3 linked regions of the Methylotuvimicrobium sp. KM2 genome follow. The protein of the gene in region 2 interacts with the protein of the main gene of each other region in a pairwise test. Links are inferred from orthologs where the notes say so. Each region holds a gene or a part of one and is shown on either strand. Other genes may lie near its edges. The genes, in order: ftsZ, WJM45_RS17430 and ftsA.

Region 1 (8,205 bases), 320 kb from region 2 along the record:
AAAGTCCATATGGTGACCGGCAGCGCCAGCGCCGCGCAAAACATAATCAAATGCATACGCCGTTGCGGACTCGAAGTCGACGATATCGTTTTGGAGCAGCTGGCGTCTTGTAATTCGGTGCTAACCGAAGATGAAAAGGATTTAGGGGTTTGTTTGATCGATATCGGAGGCGGCACGACCGATATCGCGGTATTCGCTAACGGTGCAATCAAGCATACGGCCGTGATACCGATAGCTGGTGATCAGGTGACTAACGATATCGCGGTAGCTCTTAGAACGCCGACGCAAAATGCCGAACAAATCAAGCAGAAATATGCTTGCGCATTGACACAATTAGCCAATACCGAACAATTGATCGAAGTGCCGAGTATCGGAGATCGAGCTCCGCGTAAAATATCGGTGCAAAATCTGGCGGAAATTATCGAACCGCGATATGAAGAATTGATGCTGCTGGTGCAAGCGGAATTAAGACGTAGCGGATACGAAGAAATGATAGCCGCGGGAATCGTGGTGACGGGAGGAAGCTCGAAAGTAACGGGATTGATAGAGTTGGCCGAGGAGATATTTCATATGCCAGTTCGCATGGGGGTGCCACAACATGTATCGGGATTGACCGATGCGGTGAAAAACCCTATCCATTCCACAGGGGTTGGATTGTTGCTCTATGGGAAAGAACATAGAGGAAGTTTTGAAGGGCTCGATGTCGAAAACACCGGGTTCATCGGCAAGATAAAGAAATGGTTTCAGGGTAATTTTTAAGAACAAAAAATTGTGATTTTGTAAGGGGAATCGAAATGAAATACGAGTTGTTGGATGTCGGCGCTGAAAATGCCGTGATAAAAGTCATTGGGGTCGGCGGTGGCGGCGGAAACGCGGTCAACCATATGGTTGAAAAACAGATCGACGGCGTGCAATTTATTTGTGCCAACACGGATGCTCAAGCATTGAAGAAGCTCAATGTCGATACAATCATTCAATTAGGCGCGGAATTAACAAAAGGTTTGGGCGCCGGAACCGATCCAAATGTGGGTCAGCAAGCCGCCGAAGAAAATCGAGATAGAGTTCGTGAAGTCATACAAGGTGCCGACATGGTGTTCTTGACAGCCGGCATGGGTGGCGGAACCGGGACCGGCGCGATTCCGATTATTGCCGAGATCGCCAAAGACTTGGGGATTTTAACCGTGGCGGTCGTGACCAAGCCGTTTCACTTTGAAGGCAAAAAGAAAATGGCGGTCGCCGAACAGGGTATTGTCGCATTGGAAAAATATGTCGACTCCTTGATAACGATCCCGAATCAAAAATTACTGCCGGTATTGGGTAACAATATTTCGTTGATGAGCGCCTTCAGTGCCGCCAACAATGTGCTATTAGATGCGGTCCAAGGCATTACTGAATTGATTACCCATCCGGGTATGATCAATGTTGATTTTGCCGATGTTAGAACCGTGATGTCGGGAATGGGAGCCGCTATAATGGGCACCGGTTCCGCATCCGGCGAAAACAGAGCGAGAGAAGCAGCGGAAAAAGCCATTGCCTGTCCATTATTGGAAGACATCAATCTACAAGGCGCGCGCGGTATCTTAGTTAACATCAGTGCCGCCGATATGATGATTTCCGAATTCGATGAAGTTGGTAATATCGTCCATGAGTTTGGAGCAGAGGACGCCATTATCAAAATCGGTACCGCGATCGACCCAAGTCTAGGCGATGAAATCAAGGTGACCGTTGTCGCGACCGGCATGGGCTCGCAACCTGCAGCAGTCGCGGCGCCGATCAAACTAGCGGTCAAACAAGCTGCTGTGGATAATGACTATACCAACTTTGAGAAGCCAACCGTGATTCGCCAAAACCGACCGGAGCCGCGTAACACACGTTTCGGTGCGCAGCCGAAAAAAGACGTCGACATGGACTATTTGGATATTCCAGCGTTTTTGAGACGGCAAGCCGATTAATCGGGAACCGGTGGGCAGAATGGGTATCTACACCTTTTGCACTTCAAACTCCGGTATGCGGTCCTACGTTAAAGCGTGGGAGCGCATACCGATTTCACTGCGACCAAGGTAGAGTTTTTCACGGGGAGACAAAGGAAACCGGAACGTGACTATCTTGGATAATTTATTCAGCACCTAATAAGCCATGATTTTGGATCATTGCCAATAACCTATGGGATTTAGGTGCTGGGCGTTTGACGGTCATCCCGGAGTCGAATTTTGATTTACGATGAGTAATATAAAAGTCGTAGATATGGCCGTGTGAAGTATGCCTAGCTTTATTACTTAAAACAGTATCAAATTGTGTTAAAATTCGGCGCTTTGCCCCATTTATTTGGCATTACTGATTATGATAAAACAGCGTACGTTAAAAAATACTATTCGGGCGACGGGTGTTGGTCTGCACACCGGCGATAAAGTTTATTTGACTTTGCGCCCGGCAGAGCCGAATACGGGCATTCGGTTCCGTAGAGTGGATTTAGAAGAGCCGGTCACAATCGATGCCACACCCGAAAATGTCGGCGAAACGACCTTGTCGACCACACTCGTACAAAATAATATTAAGATATCGACAATAGAACATCTATTATCGGCATTCGCCGGGCTCGGCATCGATAATGCCATCATAGATCTTAGTGCTGCCGAGGTGCCGATTATGGACGGAAGCGCAGGGCCTTTCGTTTTCTTACTTCAATCCGCCGGCGTCGAAGAGCAAGATAGCCCGAAGCAATATATTCGTATCAAGCGACCGATTCGGGTCGAGGAAGACGATAAATGGGCGGCTTTCGAGCCTTTCAACGGTTTCAAAGTAACCTTTACGATAGATTTCGAACATCCAGCATTCAAAGATCATTTGAAAACGGCAGTGATGGATTTTTCATCGACCACTTTCGTCAAGGAAGTCAGTCGAGCTAGAACTTTCGGTTTCATGAAAGATATCGATATGCTCAGGCAAAATAACTTGGCTTTGGGCGGCAGTCTCGACAATGCCATCGTGGTCGACGACGACAAAATCCTCAATGAAGATGGCCTGCGTTATGCCGATGAATTCGTTAAACATAAAATTCTCGATGCGATCGGTGATCTATATTTACTTGGCCACAGTTTAATCGGCGAGTTTATTGGCTATAAATCCGGGCACGGATTGAATAACATGTTGTTACGTGCGCTGCTTAAAGATCGTGATGCTTGGGAGATGGTGACCTTTGATGACGAAAACGAAGCGCCGATTTCATTTATGCGTTCCGCGCAGACATTGGTTACGCCGACATAGTCGATCGTTTTATAGCGCGAAAGACGTCGCCGGATAAGTCTTTTTTTATTTCAGGTTGATATTTAGGCGGCAGCATTCATTGCTGCCCCCCTGTTATACTCATCGGAGATCAAAATTCGGCGCCGGGGTGCCCGTCAAAGGACGCCGTGAACCCAGCACCTAACTTATCCAAGGCAATTAATCCTAGCCAATGGGTTGTGGAATTTAGGTGCTGGGTGAATACGTCCATGTAGGATCTATGCCAGCTCCATGTTGCCCCTCACCTAGCGCTAGGTGAGGGGCCGAGCACCCCGGCGCCTCCTTAGGCGCTGCCGAATTTTGAAGTGCAAAAGGTATATTTCTCACCTTCTCGGTTCGGGAAAATCGATTGTCGATGTATCTGCCTTATTTAACCATTGCCGATCAAAATTCGATACCAGGGTGCCTGTCAAACTACGCAGTAAAAGGCATAGGTGTAAGCGCGGAAAAGCTTTGCGGAAACAGTTTCATCGTTTATTAACGTCTGTTTTCGCGCCTTGCTAACGAACAAAATAACATTGCCATAAAAGCCGAAAACATGAACGCGCGAAGTTTACTCCCTTTATAGTCAAAAATTAGATAACTTTAGAAGGTATGGGCTGTGGCTAGCGAGGATGTCGGCAGCAGGGACAGATTTTTGCTCCTGCAAAATCTGCATTCACGCCATCCTTGGCGCTTAGCTGCCGTCAAGCCCCCATGGATGGGTTTACGGCGGTCCTCGATAGACATATCCCATACCTTTTATTCTTAGACGGTCTTTCAATCAAAAGGGAGTAGTTTGTCTAGGCCGGCCCGGGGCAGGCCGGTTTTAGAGCAAAATCGAGTGACCGTTCCGAAATCAAATTCAAGGACGTGTCTTTTTTTCTCGTTTGGCGAGCGTTAGCCGCTAAACATGACTACGCCCGCCCAAGCGAAAAATAGAAGTCCACCAATTCTTGCGCTAGTTGCGGCATTGAATGGACTCAATTTTTCGAGCGTTATGATCAAGGTTAATACCAGCATGCCGGTAATGTTCATCAGGCCAACCGAAAACATCACGAGCATTTCGGCCCAACAACAGCCCAAACAAACAACTCCATGTTGTGTCCCCATTCGATAAGCGCCCATTGCTCCATCGCGCCATCGGTTCATTAAAAATCCTACCGGGCTTTGGCAATAACTTAGGCAAGCATTTTTAGTCGGAGAAAACTGATAGGCGCCGGCCAGCGTTAGTATAGCAATTGCGAGAGCCCGATTGTTGTTGTTCATCATCGGAGACAGCCAGAGCAGTCCGTGCATTTGCCACTGCAATAGAGCTAAAACAATGCTGAATAAAACCCAGATGCTCAAATAGCCGAGCACGAACAACGAGGATAAACGAAAAAGGTTTTGACCTCGTCTGCGGCAAATGGTGGCAAATGCCAGCACGGTCGGAAATGCGGAAGGAAGCATCATCGCGATCATCATGACGGCCCACATCAAGAAGACGATGCCGAAATCGAAGGTCGACCATGCCGAAGCCGCGGAGGGCGGCATCCACATTTCCGCCATCTGCGTTTCGGTCATGTAACGGTATTGCCAGAATACCCCGGCCCATGCCATTAGATTGACGGCCAGTAAGGCCGCGAACAGCGTGTTTTGGGTTCGGGTCACGACTTAGGGGCGGTATTCGAATTCGGAGTAAAAGCCGTTGCGTTCCGAGAAGGTCCAGTCGTATTGGTAATCTTTGTAACGGTAATGTTTGGAGCGGGCGACGATCGAGGCATGTGAAGGAACCACGCACAGGGGCGGATTGCTGATTGCCGATTCGCCGCCGGATATGCCTTGAATGCTTTCGATTTCGGCTTCGGCGATGCCCGGAATGCTCAGGCGGCGTTGGTTGTTTTCGGACGAATAATGTATCGGCGTTTTTTCGATGCCGAGAACTTCACTCACTAAACTCATCAAAATTTGCGGATGTCCGCCCGCGCGGCCGCCGAAGATTTCGGTAATCGCGTTGGCTTGGTCGTCGTCGGCGCGGTCGTCGATATAGAGCGCGGCTTGCCAGTTGCCTTCGATCATCGTCCCTGGCGAATAGCAGGCCAGGACTACATTAAGATTGTCAAGCGAAATCTGTTGGTAATGGCCTGTTTCGATATGCCAAGCGACCAGTAATTTACAGGTGCCTTCGCTAGGAGGTTTCAGCCATATGCAAGGGCAGGCAGTTTCGCAGTTACAAGCTTCGAAGTAGCCGCCTTTTAAATGCCACGTTTTGTCGGTCTGGTTCATAACGTTCTGTCAAAAAGATTCTTTAAAAGGTCGCAAATCGAGTTCGTGCGTCCAGGCGCTCGGGTGTTGTTGGTGCATCGCCCAATAGGTGTCGGCGATTGCATCGAGTTGCATCAAGCCTTCCGGGCCCTTTTGTGCGACAAACTCGGGGAATTGCGTTCTGGCTCGTTCTCCATCGATCACGCCGTCGAGAATCGTATGCACGACATGAATGCCGCGTGGCGAGAATTCTCGCGCCATGCCTTGCGCCAAGGCTCTGAGTCCGGCTTTGGCGGAAGAGAAAGCGGTAAACGGCGGTTTTGCTCTCAGCGAAGCGGTGGCGCCTGTAAAAAACAGCGTGCCTTTGCCCTGTTTAAGCATTAAAGAGACGGCTTCCTTGCCGAATAAAAATCCACCCAAACAATTTTGCTGCCACAATCGAGAGAATGTTTCGGTTTCGGTTTCCAATAGCGGGCTGCGAATATTGCTGTCCACATTGTATGCGGCAATTTCGAGTGGATAATCCTGTAAGGCTATCGTTTCGAAAAGATGCACGATGTCGTGTTCAACCGTTGCATCGGCGACGACTAAGGTGGCCGATCCGCCTTGTTGGCGAATGGTTTTGGCCACATGTAGCAGCTTATCTTCACTTCGACCTGCAATAAAAACGTGCAAACCTTTGGACGAAAAACATTTGGCGAGTGTGGCGCCCAGTCCTTGTTCCGGACCTACCCCAATGACTACGGCTGAACATGGCTGCTGCATCTTTAAGCGCGTCCCGCCGCAGTCGCTTCGGGAACTTCGATTAATTTACCGTTTTTAACATCATAGATATAACCGTAAATCGGAATATCGGACGGTACTAACGGATTGTTTCTGATGCGCATCACGTCCTCGGTCACGCTTTGCGCCTGATCCTTGATGGTCAGCCAGTTGATGTATTTGCCGTCGGTGCAACCGGGGCCTTCGCAACTGTCATGCCAGCCATCGGCATCGACCGAGGCGGTTTTTAAACTGCTAGATAATAAATCGCCCATGATTTCATTCGTGAAGGTTTCCATGCCGCAGTCGGTATGATGGATCACGAACCATTCTCGGGTGCCCAAGAGTTTGTAGGAAATGACAAGCGAACGGATTGCGTCGTCACTGGCGCGTCCACCGGCATTGCGGATGACGTGAGCGTCACCCTCGGAAAGACCGGCGTATTTGGCGGGATCGAGACGAGCGTCCATGCAAGTTAGGATTGCAAAACGGCGTCCTGGCGGCATCGGCAGATCGCCTTTGTCGAAACTATTAGCGTATTCGCGGTTGGCAAGTAACACTTCATTCAATACATTGCTCATGTGTTTCTCCTCATTATTATTGTTGGTGACGCGTGGTAATTTGTGCGTCTAATTAATTTTACCGAATATTAAAGAAAAGTTATTGGCCGGCATATCGATTTGTTCTTTTAGTTCCATGCCGTGTCTTTCGGCCGCTTTTCTGAGGTCGGCCACATCTTTTAAGCCCCATTCAGGAACGCCGGCAGAGCTCAGTGTTTCATGAAACTCTTTGTTGCTATCGGTCGTAAATGAGTCTTCGACTTTAAAAGGGCCGTAAATCAGCAGAATGCCTTCGTCAGTCAAAAGATGCGACGCGCACTCCATCATACCATCGGCAATTGTTATTGGCGCAACTTGAAAAATGTTTATGCAAAAAATGGCCGAAAAGCTATTCGGAGGGCCGGGATTGAACCAGGTTTCAGGGTCGGTTAGATCAAGGTGTGCGGGGTCGGCGATGTTATCGTTGTCGTGCTCCATGGATAATTTTTTGATGTTATTGAAGACTTCAATGTCTTTGTCCGACGGGTGAAAATGCAAGTGGTCGAAATGCGGTGCGAAATAATTGATGTGCATGCCGCTGCCGCTGGCCATTTCGAGAACGCGGCTCGGGTCTTTCGGTAGTTTTTCTTTTAATACGCCTAGTAGCGGGTCTCGATTTCGACTGCCGGCCCACGCAACATATTCGCTAAGCGGATGTGGGTCTAAAGGGGGTCTGTCTTGGGTCATGGTTTTAAATCCTCTTTTTATAGGTAGCCCCCTCAATAAAGCATTCTTTATGCCAATAAACTTAACAATAAAAACATATTTATTAACAATAGATTAGGTGTTGTGGTAGTGTTTTTTATGAAATTATGTTTCAATTTATGAAATTAAATTTCACAAGGGGGTTGCATGAATGAGGCTTCGTTTTCCGATTTAACGCCGACTTTTTTTTTACAGACATTTGTGTTGGAGTTGATGCATGCGGCCGAGCAGCAAGGCAAGACGCATAGCGAAGAGCTCATCGAATACATCGCCCGAACTGCAGGAAGGTTTTTTGAAGAAACTTATCGAGAAGAGCGCAGCATTGATGGAGATTTAAATATGGAAAGTTATATCGATTTAGTTGTTGGGTTAAAAAATAAAATCGGCGGTGGGTTTTCTCTGGATTCGGCGAATAATCAATGTATCAGGGTTAAAAATAGTTGCTGTCCTTTTGGAGAGGGTGTGACGCATTTTCCGGAATTATGCCGAATGACCTCTAGTGTTTTCGGCGGGATTGCGGCCAGAAACTTCGGTTTTGCCAAGGTGGAAATCGCTAAGAGCATCGCTCGTGGGGGCGGCGGCTGCGATGTGTCGGTATATCTGAATGAGGAAGAGGCAAAAGGACGCCCTG
Region 2 (8,324 bases):
TTCGTGATTAATCGCTTTTTCAACGAAGCGGAACGAGTTGATGTTTTTGATCTCGGCGCGCGTGCCGAATTCCGCCTGACCTCTCGGACGCACCGAAACATTTGCGTCGCAACGGAACGAACCTTCTTGCATGTTGCCGTCGCAGATTTCCAGATAGCGCACCAGTTCGTGCAGCTTGCGCATATAGGCGACCGCTTCTTTCGCCGAACGCATGTCGGGTTCCGAAACGATTTCCAGCAATGGCGTGCCGGCACGATTCAAATCGATGCCGGTTAGGCCGTGAAAATCCTCATGCAAGGATTTTCCGGCATCTTCCTCTAAATGCGCTCGCGTCACGCCGACGCGTTTCGTTGCCCCATCGACGTCGATATCCAGGTGCCCATTGCCGACGATCGGCAACTCGAACTGACTGATCTGATAACCTTTCGGCAGGTCCGGATAAAAATAATTTTTGCGCGCGAAGACCGAGTAAGACGCGATTTCCGCTTCGATCGCGAGACCGAATTTGACGGCCATGCGCACGGCCTCTTGATTCAACACCGGCAACACGCCGGGCAAGCCTAAATCGACCGCGCAAGCCTGTGTGTTCGGTTCGGCGCCGTAGGCTATCGATGCGCCTGAAAAAATTTTGGATTTTGTCGCGAGTTGTGCATGAATTTCCAACCCGATGACGACTTCCCATTGTGAATTCATTGCTTGTTCCTTATTGATTTATTCGGCAAAAACTTCGGCCAAATCGATTTTTAGTTCGGGAAAAAGATAGGGCTGTGCCGATTCGTCGCCTGCATAGAGGGCGTGGAGCCGATAGGCTTCGCCATCCCGGTCCAACACAAATTGCTGCACGGCGCGTTCATACGGAAACACCAACCAGTATTCGCCGACGCCGCTTTCCTGATACAGATCGTATTTGAAGCGAAGCTCCTTCTTATTATTGCCCGGAGAAAGCACTTCGATGATCCAATCGGGCGCGCCGTCGCAGCCTTGTTCGGTCAATTTGTTTTTATCGCAAATCACGCACAAATCGGGCTGTACGACACTAAAAACTTCGCGGTCGCTCAATTTCGATTTGCGGCGATCGTAAAGCTTGACGTCGAACGGGGCCGAGAAGACTTCGCAGCGTTTATCTGCCATATAATTAACGATCGGCTTGAAAAGATTGCGAGAAATCCGCTGATGCTTGACATTCGGCGCCGGCGACATCGTAAAGATCTTGCCCTTGATCAACTCGACCGTTTGATCCAAACGCCACGTCAAATAATCGGCGTAGCTGTAACTCCCGTTCATATCCAATTGAGACAATTCGGTAACCTTGGCCATATCCAACCTCTTATTCGAACCCTTTCGGCACCTGTTTGTGCCAGTCAGTATTCATCTGATAGCGATGAGCTACATTCAACAACCGGTCCTCGGCAAAATAATTCCCGATGATTTGCAAACCAACCGGTTTATTGTCAACGAAACCGGCCGGAATCGACATGGCCGGAAGACCTGCCAGATTGACCGCGATTGTATAAATATCGGACAAATACATTTGAATCGGGTCGCCGGTTTTTTCGCCGAGACCGAACGCCACCGTCGGCGATACCGGACCCATCAGCACATCGACCTCGGCCAATGCGCTTTTGAAATCGTCAGTGATCAAACGCCTGACTTTTTGAGCTTTTAAATAATAGGCATCGTAATAACCGGCCGACAAAGCATAGGTTCCGATCAAGATGCGACGCTTGACTTCCTTGCCAAATGCCTCGCCGCGCGAGCGCGTGTATAGGTCGGTCAAATCGGCCGGATTGTCGCAACGGTAGCCGAAACGAACGCCGTCGAAACGCGATAGATTCGCCGAGCATTCGGCCGGCGCAATCACATAATAAGCCGGAATCGCGTGTTTCAGATTCGGCATCGAGACTTCTTTGACCTCGGCACCCAATTTGCGATATTCATTGACGGCTGTTTCGATGACTGCTGCAATTTCGCCGTTCAACCCTTCGCCGAAAAATTCTTTCGGCAGACCGATTTTCAAACCGCTTAACGGCTGATTCAGGCCGGCCGAATAATCGGGAACCGGTATATCGACGCTAGTCGAATCCTTCTCGTCGAAACCGGCCATCGCTTGCAGCATGATCGCCGCATCCTCGGCAGTACGCGTCATCGGACCGCCTTGATCGAGGCTCGAGGCATAGGCAATCATGCCATATCGGGACACGCGCCCGTAAGTCGGCTTCAAACCGGTAATACCGCAGAAAGCCGCCGGTTGACGTATCGAACCACCGGTATCCGAACCTGTCGCACCTGCCGTGAGTCCTGCGGCAACCGCCGCGGCCGACCCGCCCGAAGAACCGCCCGGAACGCACGAAACATTCCAAGGGTTCTGGACCGAACCATAAAAACTGGTTTCGTTCGACGAGCCCATTGCAAATTCATCCATATTCGATTTACCGAGCATCACTGCGCCGGCGGCATTAAGTTTTTCGACGACAGTGGCATTGTACGGCGAAATGAAATTATCGAGCATCTTCGAACCGCAAGACGTTTTTACACCATCTGTGCAGAAAATATCTTTTTGCGCAACCGGTATTCCGGTTAATAAATCGGCCGTTCCTGCAGCCAACCGTTTATCCGCGGCTTCGGCTTGGGCAAGCGCCTGCTCGGCCGTCACAGTAATATATGTATTGAGCGCCGAAAACTGCCGAATCCGCTCTAAATAGTCTTGCGTCAACTCCACGCTGGAAAATTCGCCGGAACGCAAGCCTTTAGCTAGTTCGGCGATGGTTTTATTATTCATAGCCTTTCCCCATCCTTCATTCGATCACCTTAGGGACTAAATACAATCCCGCTTCGACTTGAGGTGCAATCGCTTGAAATTTTTCTCTCATATTCGTTTCGGTTACCCGATCCGGTCTCAACCTCTGGCCTTGCTCCATCGGATGCGCCATGGGCGCAACTCCCTCGGTATTTAATTGGCTCATTTGCGTAACCAAATCGAGTATCCCCGATAAATCATGCGCATAAGTATCGACATCTTGGATATCGACGCCCAACCTTGCTAAATGCGCGATTTTATTTACATCGTCGGTCGTTAAAGACATTTTACAACTCCATTAATCATTAATCCGAAAACATGACTATTCGCAACTCAAAATCCGAGCGTTTCATAATTTTTTGGGTAGCTATTCAGCATGAGCTTGCTATTTTTGGTTTCGAGCATTGATTGCTAAGAATTCGGTCATAAATAACTTTCCCATTATTTAATGCAAAGTAAGCGTAACTATTCAGTCCCCCGGAAATTATCGTTCCCACGCTCTGCATGGGAACGCCTGAGTACCGCTCCAGCGGTACGAGACGCTAGAGCGTCTCGGTCTTCATTCCCACGCCGGAGCGTGGGAACGATAGGGGGTGTGAATAATTACAAGTAAGCACGCTAGATTGCTCGGTTGACATCTCTCGGCGGCAGGGCAGATTTTTGCTCCTGCAAAATCTGCATTCACGCCATCCATGCCGTTTGCAGATTTTTGCTCCTGCAAAATCTGCATTCACCCAACAACTAAATTATCTATACAATCAATCATGGCCAATAGACTATGGAACTTAGGTGCTGAGTTTACGAGGTCCTGCAAGCGAATTACCGAACCTGCTACAAAACTCATAATTACAGTAACGTTCATGTAGGTCTGGCCATCGCCCCGGCAAATGAAAGTTCTCTGGTGGCGGAGGGTGCGGTCACTCGCCCGACAGGACGCCGTGAACCCAGCACCTAAATTACGCAAGATAGTTAGCATAGCCAAAGGGCTATGGAATTTAGGTGCTGGGTGAATACGTCCATGTAGGCTCGACGGCGGCTGTCGATCGAGCCACCGCCCCCTCTCCGGAACCGGCATTTTCTCTGCCGAGCTTCTTATATCGAAAAATTAGATAAAGAACCAAAATCTACGAACTTTCACAGTAAGTTATTTTCACGAATTCCTAAAGACGCGTGACTGAAACGTCATATCCACGCTGCCTTAAAAATCAACTCTCGACTTATCGCTCCCCTTGCAGGGAAAAGCGTTTAATTACAAAGCGGCGAAAGGCGAAAAATGAAACGGCATTTTAAATTGCGTTAAGTATAATACTTTATATCTTGCTCAATTACCCGCTTGATTGATAAAGTAATACAATTTATTCGCTCAGGATACAGGTTAATAAATGTTCAAACGAATACGCGGCCTTTTTTCCAACGATCTCTCGATAGATTTAGGAACCGCCAACACTTTGATTTACGTTCCGGGAAAAGGAATCGTATTAAACGAGCCTTCGGTTGTGGCCATCAAGGAAGACAAAATTCGCGGAGCTAAAACCATCGCGGCAGTAGGTATGGAGGCCAAAATGATGTTAGGCCGAACTCCCGGCAACATCACCGCGATTCGTCCTTTAAAAGATGGCGTGATTGCTGATTTCGCCGTAACCGAACGCATGCTGCGGTATTTCATCGAGAAGGTTCACGAAAATAAACTCCTACGCCCTAGCCCTCGTATCCTGATTTGCGTCCCATGCGGCTCCACTCAAGTAGAACGCCGAGCGATTCGAGAGTCCGCCTCGATGGCCGGCGCCCGTGAAGTGTATTTAATCGAGGAACCTATGTCGGCTGCGGTCGGAGCAGGACTCCCCGTCGATGAAGCCCAAGGTTCGATGGTGCTCGATATAGGCGGAGGTACATCGGAAGTCGCCGTCATCTCATTGAACGGTATTGTCTATTCGGCATCGGTACGAATCGGAGGCGATCGTTTCGATGAGGCGATCATCAATTATGTCCGCCGTAATTACGGCACACTGATCGGCGAGGCCACAGCCGAACGCATCAAACATGAAATTGGGGCGGCTTACCCGGGTAGCGAAGTCAAAGAAATTGAAGTTAAAGGGCGCAATCTCGCCGAAGGCGTACCGCGCAGCTTTTCATTAAACAGTAATGAAATTCTGGAAGCACTTCAAGACCCTTTGTCCGGCATCGTCGGTTCTGTTAAAGTCGCACTGGAACAGACTCCGCCGGAGCTCGGCGCCGATGTCGCGAACCGAGGTATCGTTCTGACCGGCGGCGGCGCACTACTTAAAGATATCGATCGTTTGATCGCAGAGGAAACCGGACTACCGGTTTATATCGCCGACGACCCTCTAACCTGCGTGGCTCGAGGCGGTGGAATCGTTTTGGAAATGCTGGATAAAAAGGGCCCTAGCGCATTTTCGCTAGAATAACTTCAACCGAAAACAATAACTCGCCACGCCGATTGACTCGGCAGAATCGAAGCTTTGAATAGCTTAGGATTTGGTCGTAAATAACTTCCTTATTTTATGGAGGGCTCGGTTGCTCGATTGGCAGACCCAGCGAGTTACCGAAACCTCAACACAACTCATAGTTCCAGGACATTATAATCACGAAATCCTTACTAAATCAATTTCCACGGATAGAATGTCGATTCGAATGATACACAATCGAACTATCCAAATAATATTCTGTCCGTATATCGGATATACATCGAGCGATCATGCTTGTAGCTTTTATGGCAATGCTATCGACCAAAAGAGCTCGTCAGAAACCCGCAAACATGACCGCGCGAAATATCTTTGCCTATACGGTTCATTTTCGAGGTAATCGTTATTAATCCTTTATTTGCCACCGGCCCTTCGATTAATACGCGACTGCTGGTGGCAGTAGTGGCTTCAATCGCGCTTCTGGTCGCTGAACGCAAAAGCTCGCAACTGGACAAACTTCGCAGCGTGCTATCAATGATTACCTATCCGATTCAATCGATTACAGACTGGCCTCTACATCACTCAAAAGAAACCGTAGAATCGATAAAATCACTTTATAGTTTAAATGAAGAAAATGAACGGCTACGCCAAGAACAATTGATTTACAAATCCCAATTGCTTAAATATGAAGCCCTGGAGAAAGAAAATATCCGGCTAAGGGCATTGCTGGAAAAATCCTTTAAACTGGGCGAACAGGTACTGGTGGCTGAGTTATTATCCGTTAACCTAGCACCTTTCGAACATGTCGTCGTCGTTGATAAAGGAACACGATTCGGCGTGCATGCTCAGCAAGCGGTTTTGGATGCATATGGCGTGGTCGGCCAAGTATACCGCGCGCTTCCGCTTAACTCAGAGATCATGTTAATTACCGATCCCGGCCATGCAATTCCAGTACAGATCAATCGCAACGGCTTACGTACGATCGCAGTCGGCAGCGGGCGAATCAATAGGCTAATATTGCCTTATTTAGCAAACAACGCCGACATCAAGGAAGGCGATCTGCTGATTAGTTCAGGCCTAGGCGGTATTTTTCCGCAAGGCTATCCGGTTGCTGTAGTCGAAAAAATAATCCCCCAGCCTAACAAACCTTTTGCCGAAATATACGCAACACCAAAGGCACAATTAAATCGAAGCCGGGAATTGTTAATCGTATGGAAAAGCGAAGCACCTATCCCGCTGGAAACTCATGAATCAGAACAAGCGGACGAAAACCATGCCGAAGAATAATGCTTTCGGCTACGGTCGCTATCTTCTCTCGATTATTTTTGCCATGTGCCTGAATATCGCCGCCTGGCCTCAACCCTTGGCGCAATTCAATCCCAATTGGATATTACTCGTGGTTATTTACTGGGTACTGGCCGCGCCCGACCGAGTCGGCATATTTAGCGCTTGGACCATTGGCTTACTGACTGATGTATTAACCGGTAGAATGCTGGGTTTAAATGCGCTCACCAACTCACTGGTAGCCTTCCTGTGCTTGAGGCTACACAAGCGACTCAGACAATACCCGATTCTGCAACAAGGACTATTTATCTTTTTTTGCCTACTCGTATCTCAATTTTTGATATTCTGGATCACTGATAGCCAAACTATCGCACGCGCTTCTTACACTTTTTGGTTACCTGTACTAACCGGCACCTTTTTCTGGCCCTTAGTCTTTTTTTCTTTGCGTGCAATACGACTATACCGACGCATTCGTTGAATCGTTTGTCTCATGCCTCGCACCTACACCATAAAAAACCCGGCGGAGGAAAACCGCATTTTTACTGGGCGCGCGTTTGTCGCGCTAATCTTCATTCTACTGCTATCGACCGGCTTAATCGTTCGCTTGGTTTATTTGCAGATTGTCGGTCACGAACATTACGCGACCCTAGCTAAAAACAACCATATTAAAATATCGCCGCTGCCACCGACCCGCGGCATCATCTTCGACCGAAAAGGTAGAGTGTTGGCCGATAATGTTCCAACATACAGCCTTGAACTAATCCCCGAACAAATCAAAGATCTCGACGACACACTCGCTCGATTACAAGAATTACTGGACATTCCCGAAGATAAAATCGAGCAGTACCAAAAATTGCGCAAACGCGAAAAACGCTTTACCAGCACACCGCTATTGCTGCGCATGTCCGAGGAAGAAATCGCCAAATTCGCTGCAGTTAGACCTTATTTTCCGGGCGTCGATATTCATGCTCGCCTGGTCAGACACTATCCCTACGACATTCTAACCTCGCATGTCATCGGTTATGTTGGGCGTATCAACGAAAATGAATTAAAAAGACTCCCTGTCTCCGAATATCGCGGCACCCACCATGTCGGCAAAGTTGGAATCGAGTTAGCTTATGAGACCGAACTACACGGCAAGGCCGGCTATGCCGAAATAGAAACCAACGCGCAATCCCGAGCGATCAGCACTTTAAAAACAGTCGACCCGACTGCGGGCTCGAACCTACATCTAACCCTCGATATCGATCTACAAAAGACCGCTTATGATGCTCTCGATATTTATAACGGGGCGGTCGTGGCGATCGAGATAAAAACCGGCGGCGTCTTGGTTTTTACAAGTCGCCCCGGCTTCGATCCGAACCCGTTCGTCTACGGAATCGACAGCAAATCTTATAAAGAACTGCAAACCTCGGATGCCCAACCGATGTTCAATCGGGCGCTAAGAGGACAATACCCGCCCGGCTCAACGATCAAGCCTTTCATGGCATTGGCCGGGCTTGAATATCAAGTGACTCACCCAGGCCAAAAAACTTATTGCCCCGGTTATTTTCAACTTCCCAATGTCAAACATAAGTACCGGGATTGGAAAAGAGGCGGCCATGGAACGGTTGACCTGAATCTCGCAATCGTGCAGTCTTGCGACGTGTACTTTTACAGCCTGGCTTTATCGCTCGGCATCGACAATATCCACCGTTTCTTCACGAAGTTCGGCTTCGGAGAAAAATCAGGCATTGACCTAGTCGGCGAACTATCAGGCCTACAGCCCTCTAAACAATGGAAGCGCAAAGCCCGTAATCAATCTTGGTATCCCGGCGAAA
Region 3 (4,357 bases), 320 kb from region 2 along the record:
GTATTCCCGGTACTCTCGGCGGTGCGTTGAAAATGAACGCCGGGGCTTTTGGCGGTGAGACTTGGGCTATCGTTGACAGCGTTGAAACGGTTGATGCGTTCGGACAAGTTAGACAACGAAACCGCCCGGATTACGACATAGCCTATCGCTCGGTATCGGGTCCGGCGCAAGAATGGTTTTTGTCCGCCGAGTTGAGGCTGGAACCGGGGGATGTCGCCGAGAGCCAGCAAAAAATAAAGATATTGTTGGAACGACGCAATCAGACACAACCGACCAACCAGCCGAGTTGCGGCTCGGTATTCAAAAATCCGCCGGGCGATTTTGCCGCTCGGTTGATAGAAGCATGCGGATTGAAAGGCTACCGCATTGGAGGCGCCGAAGTATCGGTCAAGCACGCTAACTTCATCGTCAATACAGGCGGTGCCAACGCGGCGGATATCGAAGCGCTGATCGGCCATGTGCAGGACACTGTGGAAACAATGCAGGGGGTAAGATTGCTAACAGAAGTTTGTGTGGTGGGTGAATCTTTATGAAGCCGACTCAAATAAAAAAACCCGGACAATTCGGGCGCGTGGCCGTGCTCATGGGCGGTACGGCAGCGGAACGCGAAATTTCATTGATCAGTGGCGCCGCGGTGTTTCAGGCATTGAAAAGCCAAGGCTTAGACGTTGAAGCCGTTGATGTCACCGGCAGCGCGATTGATGCACTAACCGATGTCAAAGCGGACCGCGTCTTCAATATTATTCACGGTCGCGGTGGCGAGGACGGTGTCTTACAAGGCGTTTTAGAGGCGATGCGTTTGCCTTATACGGGTAGCGGCGTATTAGCTTCAGCCTTGAGTATGGATAAACTGCGCACAAAATTATGTTGGCAGGGTTTAGGCTTGCCGACACCGAAATGGTTTTTATTGAAAAGCGAAAACGATGCGCAGGCTTGCATAGAAAAGCTTGGCTTACCGCTTATCGTTAAGCCGGCTTTGGAAGGGTCCAGTATCGGCATGAGCAAGGCGAATAGCTTAACGGAATTGGTTGAAGCTTATCGTCTGGCTATGCAATCCGAGTGCGATGTCTATGCCGAGGCCTGGGTTAACGGCAACGAATATACGATCGCGGTATTGAGCGGTGAAGCGCTGCCTGTGATTCGCCTCGAAACGCCGAATGTGTTTTACGATTTCGAAGCGAAATATAGAGCGAATACCACTCGCTATCATTGTCCATGCGGACTAGATGCGGAGGTGGAACAGCGTCTTCAGGTATTGGCGGTGTCGGCTTGCGAGGCGCTGGCGGTCGAGGGTTGGGCGCGGGTTGATGCGTTCATCGATAATTCCGGTCAGACGCAGTTGATTGAAGTCAATACCGTACCCGGCATGACCGATCATAGCTTAGTGCCGATGGCCGCCAAACAGGCGGGAATCAGTTTTGAGGAATTGGTATGGCGAATTCTCGAAACGAGTTGCGGATAAGGAATCATGCGAGGTTCCGGAATTATAGCGAGTATCGTGATACTGATAGGAATTATGTGGGTCGTTTGGGGCAGTCTAAAGAATTACGAAGCGCATGCTACCGCCATCAAATACGTTAGGACGGAAGGGGTTTTTCAATATATTAGCAAAAGCGAAGTGAAGGAAATATTGTTGCCTCTGGTAAAGACGGGTTTTTTTTCCGCCGATATCGAGGCGATCAAGGAAGCGGTCGAACAAATGCCTTGGGTCGATAAAGTCAGCGTCAAAAGAGTTTGGCCCGATGCGATTGATATAAAAGTATATGAGCAGGCAGCTGTAGCGCGCTGGGGGAAGGTCGGCTTACTCAATGCTCGTGGAGAGGTGTTTATCCCGGCGAATGTCGACCGCTTCGATCATTTACCGATGTTGGTGGGGCCTTCCGGACAGCAGCAAAAAGTACTGGAGATTATGAAAGGCATCAGCATAACGTTAGCCGATCGGGCCTTAGGGTTAAGTGAATTCGTTATTGATGAAAGGCGATCATGGCGGATTCTGTTGAGTAATGGAACGGAGGTTTTGCTGGGCAGGAAGGAGCAACTTAAAAGTTTTCAGCGATTTTTGAAAACACTGCAATTGTTTGAGCCGGAGCAAATCGATGCGATGGCCAAAGTCGATTTAAGATATCCAAACGGATATACCGTGTTGTGGAAGCCGGAAGCTAAAGCAATTGACTGGAAAAAAATGGCCGCCGAGCGGCGACAGTCCTAACAGACGAAGATAAGAGCGTTGTAAGAGTTTATATAATGGCAAAAAAATCAGATCGAAATGTAGTAGTCGGGCTCGATATAGGAACTTCCAAAGTCGCGGCTATTGTCGGCGAATATACGGACGGCGGCGAAATGGAAGTCATCGGTATCGGATGTACGACTTCAAGAGGTTTGAAAAAAGGCGTCGTGGTCAATCTGGAGTCGACCGTGCAATCGATTAGACGAGCTGTCGAGGAAGCTGAGCTGATGGCCGGTTGCCAAATTACCTCGGTATTCGCCGGAATCGCCGGCGGCCATATTCGCAGCCTCAATTCGCACGGTATCGTTGCGATAAAGGAAAAGGAAGTGACGCAATACGATATCGATCGAGTGATAGATTCGGCACGAGCGGTTGCGATCCCGGCCGATCAGAAAATTTTGCATATTTTGCCGCAAGAATTTGTGATCGATCTGCAAGACGGTATCAAGGAGCCGATCGGTATGTCGGGTATTCGTCTCGAAGCGAAAGTCCATATGGTGACCGGCAGCGCCAGCGCCGCGCAAAACATAATCAAATGCATACGCCGTTGCGGACTCGAAGTCGACGATATCGTTTTGGAGCAGCTGGCGTCTTGTAATTCGGTGCTAACCGAAGATGAAAAGGATTTAGGGGTTTGTTTGATCGATATCGGAGGCGGCACGACCGATATCGCGGTATTCGCTAACGGTGCAATCAAGCATACGGCCGTGATACCGATAGCTGGTGATCAGGTGACTAACGATATCGCGGTAGCTCTTAGAACGCCGACGCAAAATGCCGAACAAATCAAGCAGAAATATGCTTGCGCATTGACACAATTAGCCAATACCGAACAATTGATCGAAGTGCCGAGTATCGGAGATCGAGCTCCGCGTAAAATATCGGTGCAAAATCTGGCGGAAATTATCGAACCGCGATATGAAGAATTGATGCTGCTGGTGCAAGCGGAATTAAGACGTAGCGGATACGAAGAAATGATAGCCGCGGGAATCGTGGTGACGGGAGGAAGCTCGAAAGTAACGGGATTGATAGAGTTGGCCGAGGAGATATTTCATATGCCAGTTCGCATGGGGGTGCCACAACATGTATCGGGATTGACCGATGCGGTGAAAAACCCTATCCATTCCACAGGGGTTGGATTGTTGCTCTATGGGAAAGAACATAGAGGAAGTTTTGAAGGGCTCGATGTCGAAAACACCGGGTTCATCGGCAAGATAAAGAAATGGTTTCAGGGTAATTTTTAAGAACAAAAAATTGTGATTTTGTAAGGGGAATCGAAATGAAATACGAGTTGTTGGATGTCGGCGCTGAAAATGCCGTGATAAAAGTCATTGGGGTCGGCGGTGGCGGCGGAAACGCGGTCAACCATATGGTTGAAAAACAGATCGACGGCGTGCAATTTATTTGTGCCAACACGGATGCTCAAGCATTGAAGAAGCTCAATGTCGATACAATCATTCAATTAGGCGCGGAATTAACAAAAGGTTTGGGCGCCGGAACCGATCCAAATGTGGGTCAGCAAGCCGCCGAAGAAAATCGAGATAGAGTTCGTGAAGTCATACAAGGTGCCGACATGGTGTTCTTGACAGCCGGCATGGGTGGCGGAACCGGGACCGGCGCGATTCCGATTATTGCCGAGATCGCCAAAGACTTGGGGATTTTAACCGTGGCGGTCGTGACCAAGCCGTTTCACTTTGAAGGCAAAAAGAAAATGGCGGTCGCCGAACAGGGTATTGTCGCATTGGAAAAATATGTCGACTCCTTGATAACGATCCCGAATCAAAAATTACTGCCGGTATTGGGTAACAATATTTCGTTGATGAGCGCCTTCAGTGCCGCCAACAATGTGCTATTAGATGCGGTCCAAGGCATTACTGAATTGATTACCCATCCGGGTATGATCAATGTTGATTTTGCCGATGTTAGAACCGTGATGTCGGGAATGGGAGCCGCTATAATGGGCACCGGTTCCGCATCCGGCGAAAACAGAGCGAGAGAAGCAGCGGAAAAAGCCATTGCCTGTCCATTATTGGAAGACATCAATCTACAAGGCGCGCGCGGTATCTTAGTTAACATCAGTGCCGCCGATATGATGATTTCCGAATTCGATGAAGTTGGTAATATCGTCCA

The links.
Region 1: the proteins of WJM45_RS17430 (region 2) and ftsZ interact in binary tests that used the Escherichia coli proteins (3 or more experiments, as listed by UniProt). The link is inferred for Methylotuvimicrobium sp. KM2 from one-to-one orthologs.
Region 3: the proteins of WJM45_RS17430 (region 2) and ftsA interact in binary tests that used the Escherichia coli proteins (3 or more experiments, as listed by UniProt). The link is inferred for Methylotuvimicrobium sp. KM2 from one-to-one orthologs.

Annotation. Positions count from the first base shown.
Region 1 is NZ_CP150634.1:4,450,453-4,458,657, reverse strand. Bases 1-2,873 are described here. They hold ftsZ (cell division protein FtsZ), read left to right. Parts: upstream 1-794; coding sequence 795-1,952; downstream 1,953-2,873. Other genes in these bases: lpxC (UDP-3-O-acyl-N-acetylglucosamine deacetylase), read left to right, coding at 2,341-2,873; ftsA (cell division protein FtsA), read left to right, coding at 1-759. Also shown: more of lpxC, read left to right, coding at 2,874-3,264; WJM45_RS18755 (DUF2182 domain-containing protein), read right to left, coding at 4,162-4,914; WJM45_RS18750 (DUF1326 domain-containing protein), read right to left, coding at 4,918-5,529; WJM45_RS18745 (SDR family NAD(P)-dependent oxidoreductase), read right to left, coding at 5,539-6,273; WJM45_RS18740 (carbonic anhydrase), read right to left, coding at 6,276-6,851; WJM45_RS18735 (DUF938 domain-containing protein), read right to left, coding at 6,900-7,556; WJM45_RS18730 (sigma 54-interacting transcriptional regulator), read left to right, coding at 7,722-8,205. UniProt on the Escherichia coli protein: Essential cell division protein that forms a contractile ring structure (Z ring) at the future cell division site. The regulation of the ring assembly controls the timing and the location of cell division.
Region 2 is NZ_CP150634.1:4,131,113-4,139,436, forward strand. Bases 3,289-6,201 are described here. They hold WJM45_RS17430 (rod shape-determining protein), read left to right. Parts: upstream 3,289-4,179; coding sequence 4,180-5,223; downstream 5,224-6,201. Other genes in these bases: mreC (rod shape-determining protein MreC), read left to right, coding at 5,626-6,201. Outside these bases: Asp-tRNA(Asn)/Glu-tRNA(Gln) amidotransferase subunit GatB, read right to left, coding at 1-693; WJM45_RS17415 (Uma2 family endonuclease), read right to left, coding at 712-1,317; Asp-tRNA(Asn)/Glu-tRNA(Gln) amidotransferase subunit GatA, read right to left, coding at 1,328-2,779; Asp-tRNA(Asn)/Glu-tRNA(Gln) amidotransferase subunit GatC, read right to left, coding at 2,796-3,083; more of mreC, read left to right, coding at 6,202-6,507; rod shape-determining protein MreD, read left to right, coding at 6,494-6,982; mrdA (penicillin-binding protein 2), read left to right, coding at 6,995-8,324. UniProt on the Escherichia coli protein: Forms membrane-associated dynamic filaments that are essential for cell shape determination. Acts by regulating cell wall synthesis and cell elongation, and thus cell shape.
Region 3 is NZ_CP150634.1:4,457,013-4,461,369, reverse strand. The notes cover bases 1,493-4,357. They hold ftsA (cell division protein FtsA), read left to right. Parts: upstream 1,493-2,244; coding sequence 2,245-3,471; downstream 3,472-4,357. Other genes in these bases: ftsZ (cell division protein FtsZ), read left to right, coding at 3,507-4,357; WJM45_RS18775 (cell division protein FtsQ/DivIB), read left to right, coding at 1,493-2,209. In the rest of the region: murB (UDP-N-acetylmuramate dehydrogenase), read left to right, coding at 1-533; WJM45_RS18780 (D-alanine--D-alanine ligase), read left to right, coding at 530-1,462; more of WJM45_RS18775, read left to right, coding at 1,469-1,492. UniProt on the Escherichia coli protein: Essential cell division protein that assists in the assembly of the Z ring. May serve as the principal membrane anchor for the Z ring.